2 regions of the Siminovitchia fortis genome follow, and region 2 is predicted to be linked to the other one. Evidence: a T-box and tRNA genes for the amino acid it is inferred to sense, from the RefSeq annotation. Region 2 holds a T-box; the other holds one or more tRNA genes.
What was found. The T-box of region 2 lies ahead of FS666_RS05790 (valine--tRNA ligase). A T-box ahead of a tRNA ligase gene usually reads a tRNA of that ligase, here a tRNA-Val.
Positions count from the first base shown of each region.

Region 1: it has a tRNA-Val gene. The T-box ahead of FS666_RS05790 (valine--tRNA ligase) is inferred to sense a tRNA for this amino acid. The anticodon was not compared.

Region 1 covers NZ_VEKZ01000004.1:48,790-53,221, reverse strand. The annotation lists gene FS666_RS02585 (helix-turn-helix domain-containing protein) at 341-766, shown strand; gene FS666_RS02580 (hypothetical protein) at 792-1,124, shown strand; tRNA gene FS666_RS02575 (tRNA-Val) at 2,149-2,221, opposite strand; gene FS666_RS02570 (TRAP transporter permease) at 2,346-4,301, opposite strand; gene FS666_RS02565 (DUF1850 domain-containing protein) at 4,291-4,432, opposite strand, start outside.
Region 2 covers NZ_VEKZ01000011.1:30,049-34,480, reverse strand. The annotation lists gene spoVID (stage VI sporulation protein D) at 1-294, shown strand, start outside; gene ysxE (spore coat protein YsxE) at 433-1,464, shown strand; gene FS666_RS05795 (YszA family small membrane protein) at 1,480-1,671, opposite strand; gene FS666_RS19700 (hypothetical protein) at 2,008-2,160, opposite strand; T-box leader at 2,291-2,522, shown strand; gene FS666_RS05790 (valine--tRNA ligase) at 2,579-4,432, shown strand, end outside.

The DNA of each region.
Region 1 (4,432 bases), on a different contig from region 2:
CCCTTCTGTGGTAGTATTTTCGTAGAAGGGAGGTGTTGACTTATGAAGAAAATTGGCCTTAATGCTGATTCGCTGTTTATTCGTGGTGTAGCTGAACATGGCGCAACATCTGGCGAGCTTGTCACTGAAGTCTTTGTGCGAATTTTTTTTAAGCTATAGAGCGCCATATTTATCTGCCTCCTTTCTATTAACATGAGGTTAACTGCAGTATAGTTCCCCACACGTTAACCTATCAACTATTTTTTGCAAAAAAAGTTTCTGATTAGTTAATTATATATTATTTCTCTTCATGTTATCTATTTGTTAACTTATAATATTGGTAAGAAACGAGGTGTTAACTGTGTTAGGTGACAGATTAAAAAAACTACGCAATGAACGAAAAATCACACAAGAAGAGCTTGGTAAAAAAGTGAATGTTATAAAAGTGTCTATTTCTGGATATGAAAACGGAAATAGAAATCCTGATACAGAAACACTACAAAAACTTGCCGACTTTTTTGAAGTCTCTACCGACTACCTTCTTGGTAGAACCGACAATAATGAAATAAATAATAAGGTCACTGTTGCCGGCCAAGAGATCACTTTATCTCCCGAAGAATTGAAGGTGTTTGAAGAATTAAAGAAACACCCTATCATGTTCCACGATCTTGCATCTGACCCAGAGAAGAAGGTCAAAGAGTTAATCAAGCTATATAAAATGAAAAAGATGTTCCTAGAGGAAGATGATGAGAAATATGGTGATGGATTTGGGGAGCAGGAGGATTAAAATTAAATTGAAAGGGTGATTAAGGATGGAGAAAAAATTAGATTTGATTCTTCAAAAGTTGGATTCGTTAGAGTCTGGACAAAAGGAAGTACAAGCTGGGCAGAAGGAATTAACGAAACGTCTTGAAAGGACCGAAACAAAGATTGATGCAATTACAAATCAAGTAGCCAACAATGCTGAACAGTTGCAGGAATTAAGAAATGAACAGCAGCTAATAAAACAAGCCTCCATGGAAACAAATGAGGGCGTCAAGCAATTAAAAACCATTCAAGACAGCCAGCACAGGATTATTGAACTACTCTCGGCACGTTCTTTGGAGCAAGAAAGTGAATTAAGAGATTTGAAAAGGGTTAAATAGTAAATAAATATTTATGCATCTATACAATGCACGATCGATTAGGTCGTGTTAATTTATATATTAAACATGGGGATATCTGCCCATTACGAAATGACCAATATTTTCTTACATAGTTTGACTCGGAAGCGATAACATGCAGCTGAATAAAATACAGAAATCCGACTACTGGGAAGAAAGAGCAAACAGAGTACTTTCACATTTTAACTATTCCTTTCCTGATGAAATTGACATGTATGATATTTGCTGGCAATAGGGAGTACAGATCAAGCCGCTTAACGCTCCGTTTATAGATGATGTGGACTACGAAACTATTAGACATTTAAAAGCGCACTCTTTCCCAAAGCCTCAGTCCAGAAGAGGAACAATATATATTAGGTTAAGACTAGAGGCTATTGACGTGGTGAAATATTGGGACTAGAAGCAGATCGCATCGACTGGGACAAAAATCAGATACTGATCAATCAGTCCATTGTCCGGGGGAAGGCGGGAAGCGGGTTATAAAAAGTTCATAGTCATTCGCATCAGAACGAATCGTAAGCGTGCCAGAATCAGTAATGGTAATGTTGCGGCAACTTTACATGGAATTAGTTAGGAAAAGAGATTTAGTAAAGAATTTTCGGAAAGTGCATGATCACAATTGGATATTCTGCAATGAGGATGGAACTCATTTTTATCCAACTACGCCGAATAACTGGTGGAGAAGATTCACGGACAGAAATAAATCCGATATATTCGGCTGCATGATCTGCAGCACACATCAGCTTCTCTTTTATCAATCAAGGTGTCCACGCTAAAATTATTGCAGAAAGACTTGGGCAGGCTGATATTAGAATTACAATGGACACCGGCCACCCTCTGCAAGCAGCTGATGAAGCTGCCGCTGGAAAACTAAATGACCTTTTCACATCAAAAAAAACACAAGAAAAATAATTTCGTCAACAATTCGGCAACAATAGCATTTATAACAGCTTCCGAGCAAAAGAAAAGAACCCTTGAAATATTTAAGTATCAAGGGTTCCGATGATGATTCCGACTGGGTTCGAACCAGCGACCTCCACCCTGTCAAGGTGGCGCTCTCCCAGCTGAGCTACGGAATCAAATTATTATGATCAAGTCGACAATTAATAATATATAACATCTATCAAATAATGTCAACTACTATTCTTGAAAAATTTTTTATGGGTTAAGGAGCGCCACTCTGTCAAGGTGGCGCTCACCCTATCAGCTTTCCGCCAATTTATATTTTCCTTTATTCTTTGTGAACATTTGCGTTGCAATCATTGCCACGAATAACACGAGCCCGATAATATCAGACATTCCCTCAGGATACATGAGCATAAGTCCGGCAACTACGGCGATGATTCGTTCGAACCAGTATAGTTTTCTGTACCAGAATCCGATGATTCCCGCTCCGATTCCGATCATCCCGGTGAAAGCCGTGAATACCATCCAGATCAGATAAGGGACCGTTGTATCGATCATTAGCAATTCAGGCGACAGTACAAACATGTATGGAATGATGAACGCTGCGATTGCCAGTTTCGATGCGTTGACTCCGGTTCGGATCGGTTCCCCTCCGGAGACACCAGATGCTGCAAACGCCGCCAAAGCGACCGGCGGTGTAATATCTGCCACAATCCCGAAATAAAAAACGAACATATGGGCAGATAGCGCCGGGACACCAAGCAAAATAATAGCGGGTGCCGCAATTGTTGATGTGATGACATAGTTGGCTGTTGTAGGCGACCCCATACCAAGTACAATGGATGTCAGCATTGTGAAAAACAATGTCAATAACAGCTGTTCATTGGCCAAGCCGACCAATCCATTGGCGAGCTTCAGCCCCAGACCTGTTTTCGTAACAACGCCGACGATGATTCCCGCCGAAGCGGTGGCCGCCGCCACGGACAGAGCGGTTCTTGCACCGTCCACAAGGGCCTCCACCATCTGCTTAAATCCGATCCGTGTGCTTTTCCTAATGGCACTGACAACAATCGTGCCAATGATGGACCAAAGGGCTGCACGCATGACGCTGACGCCAGTCATCAGTAAAATAATAATCAACAAGATTGGAAGCAGCAAATAGATCTTGCCTAAAACTTCTTTTCTATCCGGCATTTCCTCTTTTGACAAACCTTTAAGGCCAACCCGCTTCGCTTCAAAGTGGGTCATGATCCATATTCCGGAGAAATAAAGGATCGCCGGGATGGCAGCCGCCTTTGCGATTTCCCAGTATGTGATCCCGATAAATTCCACCATCAAAAATGCTGCTGCTCCCATGACAGGCGGCATGATTTGCCCGCCTGTTGATGCAGCGGCTTCAACAGCACCCGCAAATTCTTTGCGGTAACCGAGCTTTTTCATCATCGGTATCGTAAATGATCCGGATGTTACCACGTTTGCAACCGAGCTCCCGCTGATTGTTCCCTGCAGGGCACTGGAGAAAATCGCAACCTTTGCCGGCCCTCCGATCCTTCGCCCTGCAATCGAGAGAGCCAAATCGTTGAAATACTGGCCGACCCCGGTTTTCACAAGGAAAGCGCCAAACAGCAGGAATAAGAATATGAAGGTTGCAGAAACGTACAACGGCGTTCCCAAAATCCCCTGTGATGTAAAAAACATCGTATTGATGAGGCTTTCAAAATTCAATCCTCTATGAGCCAGGAATCCCGGCATTGACGGGCCAAAATAAGCATACGCCATAAATAAAAGAGCGATGATCGTAATCGGTAGTCCGACAGCTCGCCGCGTTGCTTCAAGCGTCAATAAAACAGCAAGCGTTCCGACTGTCAAATCAAGTGTTGTCAATGTTCCCACCCGGTTGACAATCGTTTCAATCATCAGCGGCCAATAGGCGCCTATTCCAACTGATATGATGGCTAATATGACATCGTACCATGCCACCCTATCCTTCCGCCCCGCCTTTCTTCTCGCAGGGAAAAGAAGGAATATAAGTGAAAGTGCAAATCCCAGGTGAATGGACAGCAGAATTTGGCGCGGTACAGATTGAGTAATAGACGCGTACAATTGAAAAATGGAAAAAGCCAGCAAACCAAAAAATATAATCCAGCCGAGCGCTCCTTTTACTTTCCGCGTTGCTGATTCCGGGTCATATTTTTCTAATATTTTCTGTTGTTCTTCTTCTGATAAAGTCTCATGGACCGGTTTATCTGCCAACAAGATTCACTCCTTTCCATTGCTGCCATAAAGATAGCTTCCTTTTTTTGATTCTCACAACAGATCCGGGCTCTGCAAACTCCTTAAAAGGTGTTACCTTCTCCCCCGCCACCAGACGATGATCGGCACTT
Region 2 (4,432 bases):
TCCAGCACCCACGAGAGTGTTGAAATGGAAGAGAGCCCAAATGAAAAACCCAAGAAAAAGAAGGATAAGTATCATTCCATGTCCTTTGCCGATTTTTTTGCCAGAAAGGATGAAGAAGAACCGGCAAAGCTGAAAGTCCGCCTTGTTCAGCACGGTGACTCATTGGAAAGGCTGGCGGATACGTATGGTGTCACCGTCCAGCAAATATTAAGGGCGAATCAAATGGACCCGAGTCAGGAAGTTCATGAAGGGCAGGTCCTCTATATACCCGGCAAGACGGCCTATAGAAAATAAATTGCCAATAGGATCTGTTTTAACGGGAGGATGGATTGGCCGCAATCCTCCTCTTCTTCATTCATAGTGTAAAACTGGATGAAAGCCATATTCAGATCGCAAGGATATGTTCTTATTAAGTTCTAAGCGGGTGATTAAATGACCGATTATCGTGAAACGGATATCCATTCCATTGTTGAACTATATGGCTTGCATTTAAAATTTGCAGAAAGATATGGGCGTGTCCATAAGCTTTACACTGACAAGGGAACGTTTGCTTTAAAAAGGATCAATGCAAACCATGGGGTCGATTTTTTACAGTATATCCAGCTGCTTTATCAGCGGGGGTACCACCGGATAGTGCCGATCTACCCGACGTTGGATGGACGGTATGGAGTATTGGTGAAAAACAGGCTGTATTATTTAATGCCCTGGCTCGATAACAGAGAAAGAGAAGGGCATATGAAAAAAAGCCGTGAGCTTTTTCGTGAGCTTGCCCGCCTTCATACGATATCTGCCAGGGAGGTAGAGGTGGCTGAAGACGACCGGAAAGAACATTACGATCTGACGCTGGCACGCTGGGAAAAGGAAAAGGAAGCTCTGGAGCAGTATGTCGAACGTGCTGAGCAAGATTGGTATATGTCGCCTTTTCAACTGCTTTTCTGCACATTTTATCATGAAATCACATTGGCCCAGAACTATTCAATTGGCAAGTTTAATGAGTGGTATGATGTTTCAAAAGAACAGACAAAAGCCAGAAGCGTAATTGTTCATGGGAAAATTTCGCCTGAACACTTTTTATATAATGAAAATGGGGCTGGTTATTTTGCAAACTTTGAAATGGCAAGGACAGCATCACCCATCCATGACCTTCTGCCGTTTTTTTCCAGATCCTTAAAAACATATCCAAACCGTTTCGACGACGGGCTTGAATGGCTATCCATATATTTTAGGTATTTTCCGTTCAGAAAAGAGGAGATGCTTCTTTTTCTGAGTTACCTGGCGCATCCGGAGAGGATTTTCCAAGTGGCCGAAAATTATTTTTCGGCAGGGAGAGACAAAAACGAGTATAAGTTTGTCCGTCAATTGCAGAAGCAGTATTGGTATATGAAGAACACGGAATATATTGTGATGAAATTAGAGGATATGGAAAAGCGGAAAAATGAAGCAAGCGATCCCCCTCCCAGTTAATAATGGCAGGGGTATTTATATTAAATCATAATGGTATGAAAGGGCTATTATGATAAAAACAGTCAAAAGCAATACATCGAATGTGGAAGGAAACAGGATGGTGCGAATAGCCTGAAAAATGGTGAACGGAATAATCAGCTGTTTACATGCATCTTTGAATGTCCTCATCCAAGACCGTAATGTATACTGGTTCAGTTTTCTTTTCACTCTCCGTACCTCCCCCAAAATTCTTCTTTAATAAAATATGTGTCAATGTCCGATTTCGTGTCTGCAGTGAAGAGTATTTTTGAAAAGCCGAGAGTAAATCCGAAAGCGAAGGGTCATCAATTTTTTTATAGTTAAAGCGTATAAGATGTTTTAGCTTTAAAATTTTGAACAAAGCCTTTTATTGTCTAGCTCCAGCGCCTATCGACTAGCAGACTTCGCGCCTAATGTGCTCCTGCGGCGTAGCTTATTCGAGGATGTTTGGCCCACCTCGTCGCAAAGCTGCACGAAGCTTACTCAAAGATGCTTCTCACGAGGTAATCCGAGTAAGCTGCTTTCCTACGATAAGTCAACATCGGCTCGTTCCTCGCCGTGTTGTCCGGCTGCGAGTGCCATCGGCTCGAGGTCATAAGCCAATCGCTGCTGAAGGCAAACTACGCCTTCTTCAGCGCTCGTCTTATGCTTGTCGCCGATAAGCAGGCACTCTCGCACTTCCTTATCCTTTATCTCGTCGGAGGCACTCCAGTCTGTACGTCGATGGGCAAGGCGCTTGCGCTTTTCTTATCATCATATTTGACTTCACACGAATCTTTTCATACTATATTAAATATATGAATGAGGAATACATGCGTTGAAAGGGAAAAGTACGTTGCCATCCGCTTTCAGAGAGGGAAATCATTGCTGTGAGATTTCCTAAGCGTAAGCACCGGAAAGGTCACCCTTGAGCAGCATTCGTGAACAACCCAGTAACGAATGCCGGAGAAAATCCGTTAGATTTATGAGTGCCGGGCTTATGTTTCATTAAAGCCTGTGAAAAAAGGTGGTACCGCGAATATGCTCCCTTCGTCCTTTTAACGAAGGGGGCTTTTTATTTTGAATTTAAAAGGCGAATACCTAAGGAGGATTAACCATGGAAAACAATCATATTGATATGCCAACGAAATATGATCCGTTGAACATTGAAAAAAACAGATATGAATGGTGGCTTGAAGGGAAATTCTTCGAGGCCGAAAACAATCCGGAAAAAGACCCGTACACCATTGTCATCCCGCCTCCCAATGTTACGGGACGGCTGCATTTGGGCCATGCATGGGATACAACGCTGCAGGACATTTTAACGCGCATGAAAAGAATGCAGGGCTATGATGTATTATGGCTGCCCGGCATGGACCATGCGGGGATAGCTACGCAGGCGAAGGTCGAAGAGCAGCTTCGGAAGGAAGGAAAAAGCCGCTATGACTTAGGCCGGGAAAAGTTTCTGGAAGAGACATGGAGCTGGAAGGAAGAATATGCGGATTTTATCCGGCAGCAGTGGGCGAAGCTCGGCTTGGGCCTGGATTATAGCCGCGAACGCTTTACGCTGGATGAGGGGCTGTCAAAAGCCGTCCGTGAAGTATTTGTCCGTTTATACAACGAGGGTCTCATTTACCGCGGGGAATATATCATCAACTGGGATCCGGCGACGAAAACGGCCCTTTCCGATATAGAGGTCATCTACAAGGATGTACAGGGTGCCTTCTATCATATGCGCTACCCATTGGCGGACGGAAGCGGGTCGATTGAAATTGCCACAACGCGTCCTGAGACCATGCTGGGAGATACCGCTGTTGCCGTACATCCCGAAGATGAGCGATATAAGCATTTAATTGGAAAAACGGTCATTTTGCCGATTGTGGGCAGAGAAATCCCGATAGTGGCGGATGATTATGTGGACATGGAGTTTGGTTCAGGTGCAGTAAAAATTACGCCTGCCCATGACCCGAACGACTTTGAAATTGGAAACAGGCATAATCTTGAGCGCGTCCTCGTGATGAATGAAGATGGCACGATGAACGAAAAGGCGGGCAAATATAATGGAATGGACCGTTTCGACTGCAGAAAGCAAATCGTAAAAGATTTGCAGGAAGAAGGCATCCTGTTCAAGATTGAAGAGCATATGCACTCAGTCGGACATTCCGAGCGGAGCGGTGCAGTTGTCGAACCGTATTTATCCACACAATGGTTTGTAAAAATGCAGCCTCTGGCTGATGAAGCGATCAAGCTCCAGCAATCAGACGATAAAGTTCAATTTGTTCCCGACCGTTTTGAAAAGACATACTTGCACTGGATGGAAAATATCCGCGACTGGTGCATTTCAAGGCAGCTTTGGTGGGGGCACCGGATTCCGGCCTGGTATCATAAAGAAACCGGCGAATTATATGTCGGGCAGGAAGCGCCTGAAGATGAAGAAAACTGGGAACAGGATCCGGACGTCCTTGACACTTGGTTCAGCTCGGCACTCTGGCCTTTTTCCACAATGGGCTGGCCTGATGCCGAAGCTGAAGATTTTAAACGCTATTACCCGACAGATTGCCTTGTGACGGGGTACGACATCATATTCTTTTGGGTATCCAGAATGATTTTCCAAGGCCTGAAATTCACAGGAAAACGCCCGTTTGATGATGTGTTGATCCACGGCCTTGTCCGGGATGCAGAAGGCCGCAAAATGAGTAAATCCCTTGGCAACGGTGTCGATCCGATGGATGTCATCGACAAATATGGGGCTGACTCCCTAAGATATTTCCTTGCTACGGGAAGTTCACCTGGGCATGATCTCAGATTCAGCATGGAAAAAGTCGAATCTGTTTGGAATTTCGCCAATAAAATTTGGAATGCATCCCGTTTTGCATTAATGAACATGGATGGCTTTACATTTGATGAGATTGACTTATCCGCTGAAAAATCAGTTGCGGACAAATGGATTCTGACAAGACTAAACGATACG